Regions from separate parts of the Aeromonas genomosp. paramedia genome, predicted to be linked through region 2. Evidence: predicted binding sites of a transcription regulator. Region 2 holds the regulator's gene; the other holds the start of a gene.

Region 1 (4,377 bases), on a different contig from region 2:
ACCGGCAGGCCCTGCAGGTGACGGCGCAGCATGTCGAGGGCGGCGAAGGCGAGGATCCGGCGGCCGCTCTCGGGATCCGGGTGACTTAGCTTCACCCTCTGGCCGATTCGCTGGCCGTCTGCACACAGCAGCAGCGGCACGCCGTCGGGGCCCGCACTGCCTACGGTCAGGCTGGGTTCCTGTCCGCTCCCCGTCAGTTGGTCGAGCTCGCAGGGGAGGCTGTGGCTGAAGCTGGCCTCCAGCACCGGATGGGGGTGGCACATGGCCAGCAGGGCGCCCCGGCTCTCGCCTTCCTGCAGCCACAGCGGCCGCGCCCCCAGCAGGGCCAGGATCTGCTGCGCCGGCTCCTCGTTCCCCCGTCCCACCAGCCAGGGACTTATCTCCCCGAGCAGGCGCGCCTCGGCGGCGGCCATGTCGGCGGCGCTGGCCCCATGGCCGATGAGTTTCAGCTCGATGAGGGGCATGGAGGAGCGGTAGCCGAGTTCGATACCCGCAGGCCAGGGCGCCGCATCCAGCTTGTCCGAGAGGGCGGACTCCGAGATGCCGAAGGTATAGAAGCGGCGCAGCTCGGTGTCCGTCTCTTCCCCCGCCAGCGCCTTGAGGCGAGGCAAGATCTGCTCGCGCACCATCTGCTTGAACTCGAACGGCACGCCCGGGGTGAAGAAGAGCCGGCTCTGGCCGTGGCTGGCCGGGTGGCTGACCACGAAGCCGCAGGCGGTGCCGACCGGGTTGTCGAGGATCTCGCAGTCCCGGGGCAGCCAGGCCTGCTTGCTGTTGCTCTGGGCCATGGTGCGGCCCCGGCTGGCGTAGCGCTCGGCCATGGTGGCGAGCCAGTCGGGGAACAGGGTGAGCGGCTGGTAAAAGGCTTCGGCCGCCGCCTGGGCGGTGAGATCATCCGCGGTGGGGCCGAGCCCCCCGCACACCAGCACCACCTCGGCGCGGTCGGCGCTCTCCTGCAAGGCGGCCTTCAGATCCGCGAGGTTGTCCCCCACAGTCAGGCGACGGCGCACCTGCCAGCCTTGCTCCAGCAGCAGGGCGCTGAGCCAGGCGGCGTTGGTGTCCACCACCAGGCCGGTCACTATCTCGTCCCCCGTGCTGATGATCTCGATACGCATGCAGACTCCTTGGGTGGTGGACCCCGATCAGGGCTTGTTGTGCTCGAAGTAGTAGCTGATCCGGGTGCGGGGGTTGAGGTACTCGAACACCGCCGGCGGCAGTCGCTTGGGGTGGATCACCTTGGCAATGGAGAGCTCGGCCTGCTCGAGATCTATGATGGCCGCCTCCTGGCGCGGGATGCGGGGATCGTATACCAGCACCGCAGGGTAGAGCAGGCGGGAGGCGTTGACCGACATCACCAGCCCGACCTGGCCGTTGGAGAGCTGCACCACGCTGCCGGGCGGGTAGATGCCCATCAGGCGGATCAGCATGCCGAGGTGGTCGGTGTTGAACTGGGCCTTGCGCTGCTTGTAGAGGTTGCCGAGGGCCGAGTAGGGCACCTTGGCCTGCAGGTGGCAGAGGTTGTCGTACTCGTTGATGAGGGAGACGATCTGGGTCAGGGGGTCGAGCTGATCCCCCCTGAGCCCCTGTGGTCCGCTGCCATCCAGGTATTCGTGGTGGTACTGCACTATGCGCTTCGCCGGCTCGGGGAAGTCACTGGCCAGGCTCAGCAGCTCCAGGCCGTAGCGCGGGTGCTGGGCCATCAGATTCTGCTCCGGCTTGGTCAGGGGGCTTGTCTTGCGCAGGATCTGGCTCGGGATCTTCAGCTTGCCGATGTCGTGGAACAGGGCCCCCATGCCGACCTGGCGAATAGCCTCCGCCGGCAGCTTGCACTCCCTGGCCAGCAGCATGCTGAGCACGCTGACGTTGAGGGAGTGGAACTGGAGGCTGTTGCCATCCGCGCTGTCGGAGACCAGGTGCAGCACCATCTCGTCCACCGACAGCAGCTGCTCCGTCATGGCGTTGATCAGCTCCTGGGCCTCATTGATGGCGTTGAGGGGGCGGGACTGGATCTTGCCCATCAGGTTGCGCACCTGGGCCAGGGACTGCTGGAAATGCTTCTCGCACTGCTGCAGATCCCGGCGATAGCGCTGCAACTGCTCGATGCGCCTGGTCTTCTCCTGCTGCATCTCCTGCTGGCGCCCGACCAGATCGTCTGCGCCATCCGGTGCGGGCTGCACCCGATCGAGGGGCTTGGGGGGGGCATCGCTCTTGTCGGGGATGATGGTCACCAGCTTGAGACCGAGCCGGCGGATCAGCTCTATCTCCTCTTCACTCTTGAGTTTGAAGCTGGAAAACAGGAAGGGGTGCTCACGCCATCCCAGTGGCAGGGAGACGTAATTGCCGACTTGCAGCCGATCGACCGAGATCTTGATTCCTGTCATGGGGTTGGGCACGAGAGACACACAGAGCCGTATGCTAGTCAAAGGCAGGGGTGAATACAAAAGGTATCTGATGACAGGATGAGCGCTTTATTATAGGCTTCTAGATGTCCAGACATATTTACCGATGCAGTACAGGGAGTCAGCATGCCGATCAAGATCCCGGACCAGTTGCCCGCCGCCGAAGTGCTGGGGCAGGAGAACATCTTCGTGATGACGGAATCCCGGGCCGTCACCCAGAACATCCGTCCGCTGCGGGTGCTCATCCTCAACCTGATGCCCAAGAAGATAGAGACCGAGATCCAGCTGATGCGGATGCTCTCCAACTCGCCCTTGCAGGTGGACGTGGATCTGCTGCGCATCGACGATCGGGAGTCGAAGAACACGCCCCAGGCGCACCTGGAGAACTTCTATCACGACTTCGAGCAGGTCCGTGGCAACAACTACGACGGCATGATCATCACGGGGGCGCCGCTCGGGCTGGTGGAGTTCGAGGAGGTGGTCTACTGGCCGCGCATCGTCGAGATCATCGAGTGGTCCCATCAGCATGTGACCTCCACCCTGTTCCTGTGCTGGGCGGTGCAGGCTGCGCTGAAAGCCCTGTATGGCATGGAGAAGCAGACCCACGGCGAGAAGCTGTCAGGGGTCTATCGCCACCACCGCCTCGATGAGCACGAGCCGCTGCTGCGTGGCTTCGATGACGAGTTCGTCGCGCCCCACTCCCGCTATGCGGCCTTCGACGGGGATCTTATCCGCGCCCAGACCGATCTGCAGATCTTCGCCGAGTCCGAGGAGGCCGGCGTCTATCTGGCGGCGACCAAGGATTGCCGCCAGGTGTTTGTCACCGGCCATCCCGAATACGATGCCCTGACCCTGGACGGCGAATACCGGCGGGATCTGGCGGCCGGGCTCACCCCCGTCATCCCGGTCAACTACTACCCGGGCGACAACCCCGATCAGACCCCGCGCGCCACCTGGCGCAGCCACGGCCACCTGCTGTTTTCCAACTGGCTCAACTACTACGTCTATCAGCTCACCAGCTATCGGCTGGAGGACATCGGCAAGGTGTTCACTTACGAGCAGCCCAAGGGCCAGGTGTAGGGCCGGCTCACCCGCTATTAGCCGGAGGAGTTCGCCAAGGTGTTCAATTGTCCGCAGCTCAAGGGCCAGGGCACCCTTCAGTCGGCCCCGGCCAGCCGTCGCCCCCGGGTGTCGAGCCAGTGACGGTGGCAGGCCAGGGTGAAGGCGCCGGGCCGCCGGGCCCGGATGGCGGCCATGGCCTCCGGCTGGGGCTGGCCAAGGGCCATCAGCAGCAGGGCCGCCACCAGCCCGGTGCGACCGCTCCCTCCGTGACAGTGAATGGCCAGGTGTCTGCCCTCGCGCAGCAGGGAGAGCAGTTGCGGCAGCACGGGGGGCCAGGCTCGCTCGAAGGCTTCATCGGGGGCCTCATCGTCCGCTATGGGCAGGTGGAACCAGGCCATGCCCCTGGCCTCGACCAGTGAGCCGAGGGTGCCTGCGCCGCGTGCGGCCAGCTCATCCTTCGTCATCAGCGTGAGCACACCGTCGGCACCGGCCAGCTGCAACTGGGCCAGGGCGAGCGGCATGGCAACCTGCTGGTTGCCGGGGCAGGGAGTGAGCAACAGCTGGCCGTCGAGGCGCGGAACCTCCAGGCTCCAGAAGGGGTGGGCACTGAGCATGAGGATCCTTGTCGGTGCTAATCGGGTGTCAAACGAACTTGTTGGCCCCTTGTTTGAGTGCGGCACAGCATAGAGGGCGCGGGTGCGATGTCAATCTGCGTTGTGTTCGGCCCGGTTTACGGGCAGAGTCTAAAAAAATAGAGCGATGGAAGGAGTAGAGATGAGAAACCTGGATCAACTGGACTTGGACATCCTGGCCCATCTGTTTCGCGATGCGGGCATGACCAACAAGGATTTGGCGGCCCTGGTCGGGGTGGCTCCCTCCACCTGCCTGGAGCGGGTGCGCAAGCTGCAACAGGACG
Region 2 (4,377 bases):
TCTGGGGCAGCACCTTGAGCTCGATGAGGGCTATCTGATCCACCGAGGAGACGATGCGCGCCCCGCCGGAGCGCGGCGCCCGGCGCAGGATATGGGTGCAGCCCTCGTCCGGGTTGTAGCTGCAGCGCAGGGTGAGGCGCTGGCGGCTGTCGGCCACCGGCTGCAGGGTGCGGGAATGGAGCACGGAGGAGCCGAGGCGGGCCAGCTCGTTGGCCTCCGCCAGGCTCAGGCGCTCCAGCAGGCGCGCCTCCTTCACCCGGCGCGGATCGGCGCTGTAGACACCGGCCACGTCACTCCAGATGGTGGTGGACTCCCCGTCCGCCAGGGCGGCCAGCAGGCTGGCGCTGTAGTCGGAGCCGTTGCGGCCGAGCAGCAGGGAGCGTCCCTCCATGTCGGCGGCGATGAAACCGGTCACCACTATGCGGCCGGGGTGCTCCGCCAGGCGGGCCTTGAGCAGCTCGCTGGAGATGGCGGTATTGACCTTGACCAGGGCGCCATCCTCGGCGCGCAGGAAGCTGCGGGCGTCGAGCCAGATGGCCTTGTCGCCGCGGCTGCTGAGCAGGGCGGCCAGCAGACGCGCCGACCACACCTCGCCAAAGGCCAGCAGGCCGTTGCGCTCGAAGCGATCAAACTGCCCTTCCAGGGTCTTGGCGATCTGCTGCATGTCGTCGGTCAGCTGCTGGCTCAAGTCGAGCAGCAACTCCCCCTCCAGCAGGCCGTCGATCAGGCTCTGCTGGTAGGCGTGCAGGGCAGTGATGGCCTCCCCTGCGGCCTCGTCACCCGCCTCGGCCAGTTCCACCAGCTGGATCAGCCGGTTGGTGGTCTTGCCGGCGGCGGAGACCACCACCAGCTCCCTGCCCCCGCCCTGCTGCTCGGCCTGTTGTTCGAGAATGCTGGCGACCCGGCGATAGCAGACAGGATCTGCCAGGCTGCTGCCGCCAAACTTGTGCACATGACGCCGCTTCAAGGCTCTCTCTGCCGCCACCGCACTCTCTCCTTGCTGTTGCTGTTCCATTACTTCACCTGCTCTGCCTGTTGTGCCAACTGCGCCTGTTCAAAGCCTTGAGCCAGATCGGCCACCAGGTCTTCACCGTGTTCTATGCCCACCGAGAGGCGCAGCAACTGGGCGCTGATGCCCGCCGCCTGCTGCGCCGCCGGAGTCATGGCCCTGTGGGTCATGCTGGCCGGATGGGCCACCAGACTCTCCACCCCGCCGAGGGATTCCGCCACCGAGAAGAGGCGCAGCGCCGCGAGGAAGGCGCGCAGCCCCGTCTCGTTGCAATCGAGTTCAAAACTTAGCATGGCGCCGAAGCCGGACTGTTGACGGCGCGCAATCTCGTGGCCCGGGTGGCTCGGCAGGCTGGGATGATAGATTTTTTTGACCAGCGGCTGCTGCTGCAGGAAGGCCAGGATCCTGTCCGTATTCTCCTGATGGGCACGCAGGCGCGGCGCCAGGGTGCGCAGACCGCGCAGGGTGAGGTAGGAGTCGAAGGCGCCGGAGGTGAGCCCCAGACAGTTGGCCCACCACACCAGGGACTCGGCCAGCTCGGCCTCCTTGGCGATCGCGACCCCGCCCACCACGTCGGAGTGGCCGTTGATGTACTTGGTGGTCGAATGCACCACCACATCGGCACCCAGCGAGAGCGGCTGTTGCAGCAGCGGGGAGAGGAAGGTGTTGTCCACCACCACTTTGGCACCCACCTCATGGGAGGCGGCGGCGATGGCGGCCACGTCCACCACCCGCAGCAGCGGGTTGGAGGGGGTCTCTACCCACACCAGGGCCGGTTGCTGCGCCAGGGCCTCGGCGAGCGCCGCCTCGTCCCCCTGATCGACGAACTGCACCCGGTAGTGGCCCTTGGCCGCCAGGTACTCGAACAGGCGCCAGGTGCCGCCGTAGCAGTCGTGGGGGGCGATCAGCAGATCCCCCGCCTTGAGCAGGGCCGTGGTCACCAGGTGGACGGCTCCCATGCCGGTGCCGGTCACCACGGCGCCTGCGCCCCCTTCCAGGGCCGCCAGGGCGTCCGCCAGATTGGTGCGGGTCGGGTTGCCCGAGCGGGCATAATCGTATTGACGAGGCTCGCCAAAGTCGGCAAAGGTGTAGTTGCTGGAGAGGTAGATGGGGGGCACCACGGCACCGTGTTGTGTGTCTGTCTCAATCCCGGTGCGTACCGCCAGGGTGGCCTTGTGGGTCATGTCACTCTCCTTGATGTGTTGCCGGAGCCGGTCCGCCTCGTGGGTCGTCCTGCCCCGCTCTCATTTGCGCTGGCCGGAGTGCCGGCCCATGGTGCATCACACTACGCCACCTTAAAAAAGCCGTCAACACTTCTAGACGTCTAAATGGCTTTGCTGTTGGATTGCCATTGAGATCCTTAAGGGTTAAAATCCGCGCTCACGGCCAAACGAGAACAGGTGGAACATGGGTACAGAGTGGAACGGCGACTACGTCAGCCCCTATGCGGAGCACGGCAAGAAGAGCGAACAGGTCAAGAAGATTACCGTCTCGATCCCGCTCAAGGTGCTGAAGGTGTTGACCGATGAGCGCACCCGTCGCCAGGTGAACAACCTGCGTCATGCGACCAACAGCGAGCTGCTCTGTGAGGCCTTCCTGCACGCATTCACCGGTCAGCCGCTGCCCTGTGACGACGATCTGCGCAAGGACCATCCGGACAGCGTCCCCGCCGAGGCCCGCGCCATCATGGAGGCGCTCGGCAAAGAGATCGAAGATTTCGACGCCGAGTAATCCGGTGGCCCATGGCACATAATCCCCCCTCTTCGATGACGCGGCCCGGTGCCGCGTCATCTCTATCCGCCCCCTGCCCGTTCAGCCTGCGCCGCTACCAGAGCGACATCAGCAGCCACAGCCACGACTTCGCCCAGCTGGTGATCCCCCTGGACGGTCCCCTCGAGATCGAGGTGCAGGGCCAGGGTCGCCGCCTCGCCCCTGGCTTTGCCTGCGTCATCGCCCCCGGTCTTCGCCACGACTACGCCGCCGACCCGGCGCTCTCCTTCCTGGTGCAGGAGAGCCACTGGCTGCCCGAGGCCCTTGGCGAGCGCCCCTTCATCCCCCTGGACGAGCCCCAGCGCCACTACCTCGCCTTCCTCCATCAGATGGTGCGCCAGGGTCGCCATGTGGCCGGCATGGAGCAGGTCTGGCTGGGCCTCCTGGCCCAGGGTCAGGGCATGGGCCCCACCCTGGCCCCCCGCATGACAAGAGTGCAGCGCCATATCGAGGCCCACCTCGCCGAGCCCCTTGGCAACGAGCGGCTCGCCGCTGTTGCCTGCCTCGGCCAGAGCCAGTTCAAGCACGCCTTTCGCCAGCAGTTCGGCATGAGCGCCTCCCACTACATCCGCGGGCGGCGCATGGCGCTGGCACGTACCCTGCTGGCTCACAGTGCCCTGCCCATATGCGAGGTGGCCAACCGCTGCGGCTATCAGGATCAGGGCGCCTTCGCCGAGCGTTTCCTGGCCGAGACGGGCCTCACCCCCTCCCGCTGGCGCCAGCAAAACGGCCCGCAGCCATAACAGTCCGGCTCCTTGCCGAAGACAGGGGCTGCCGTTTCGAGGCATGCTGGGGTCAATGCAAGGTGTGTGAAAGGAGGAGCCAAGATGCAGACCATAAGCTGGCAGCAGTTCGAGATGGTGGAGCTGAGAGTGGGCACCCTGGTGCGGGTCGAGCCCTTCCCCGAGGCGCGCAAGCCCGCCTACAAGGTATGGGCGGATTTCGGCCCCGAGCTCGGGGTGCGCAAGAGCAGCGCCCAGATAACGGATCTCTATCGGCCGGAGGATCTGGTGGGGCGCCAGATCGTCGCCGTGGTGAACTTCCCGACCAAGCAGATAGGCCCCATCCAGTCGGAGTTTCTGCTGACCGGCTTCTACCGGGCCGATGGCGCCGTGGTGATGGCCATCCCGGAGCAGGCGGTGGAGAACGGCGCCAAGCTGGGTTGAGGTACTGTGCCCCATGAAAAAGAGAGAGGCGACCCCGGGGTCGCCTCTCTCTTTTTAGCCACCGCGCCGCTGTTACTTCAGCAGGCTGAAGAGCAGGGCCGAGACCGAGAGCGAACCGGTCAGCAGGATGAAGCCGTTCACCCAACCCTGACGGAAGCGGGCCAGCGCCTCCACCCTGTAGATGGCCACCACCGGCATGATGAAGAGGATCATGGCGATGACGGGACCGGAGAGGGTCTCCATCAGGCCGAGGATGCCGGGGTTGATGACAGCCGCCCCCCAGATGGCGAAGAACATCAGGGCGATGCCGAGCCGGTCCGCCTTGGCCAGCGACAGCCCTGTGGGCTTGGCGATCAGGCTTTTCAGGCTCTCCCGGGCGCCGAGGAAGTGGCCGAGGAAGGAGGAGCTGATGGCGATGAAGGCGATGAGCGG

What was found. Region 2 encodes MetJ, which represses methionine synthesis genes. Its sites were predicted from a motif close to AGANNTCTAGANNTCT; they were not measured.
Region 1: the regulator MetJ is predicted to act here: its motif matches at 2,484-2,499, upstream of metA (homoserine O-acetyltransferase MetA).

What each region holds. Positions count from the first base shown of each region.
Region 1 covers NZ_JAAROG010000020.1:258,958-263,334, reverse strand. The annotation lists gene HB860_RS16805 (competence/damage-inducible protein A) at 1-1,115, opposite strand, end outside; gene HB860_RS16800 (HD-GYP domain-containing protein) at 1,143-2,381, opposite strand; gene metA (homoserine O-acetyltransferase MetA) at 2,526-3,479, shown strand; gene HB860_RS16790 (tyrosine-protein phosphatase) at 3,557-4,075, opposite strand; gene HB860_RS16785 (Lrp/AsnC family transcriptional regulator) at 4,236-4,377, shown strand, end outside.
Region 2 covers NZ_JAAROG010000001.1:239,698-244,074, reverse strand. The annotation lists gene HB860_RS01260 (bifunctional aspartate kinase/homoserine dehydrogenase II) at 1-1,015, opposite strand, end outside; gene metB (cystathionine gamma-synthase) at 1,015-2,193, opposite strand; gene metJ (met regulon transcriptional regulator MetJ) at 2,417-2,740, shown strand; gene HB860_RS01245 (AraC family transcriptional regulator) at 2,776-3,522, shown strand; gene HB860_RS01240 (tRNA-binding protein) at 3,607-3,945, shown strand; gene HB860_RS01235 (aromatic amino acid transport family protein) at 4,018-4,377, opposite strand, start outside.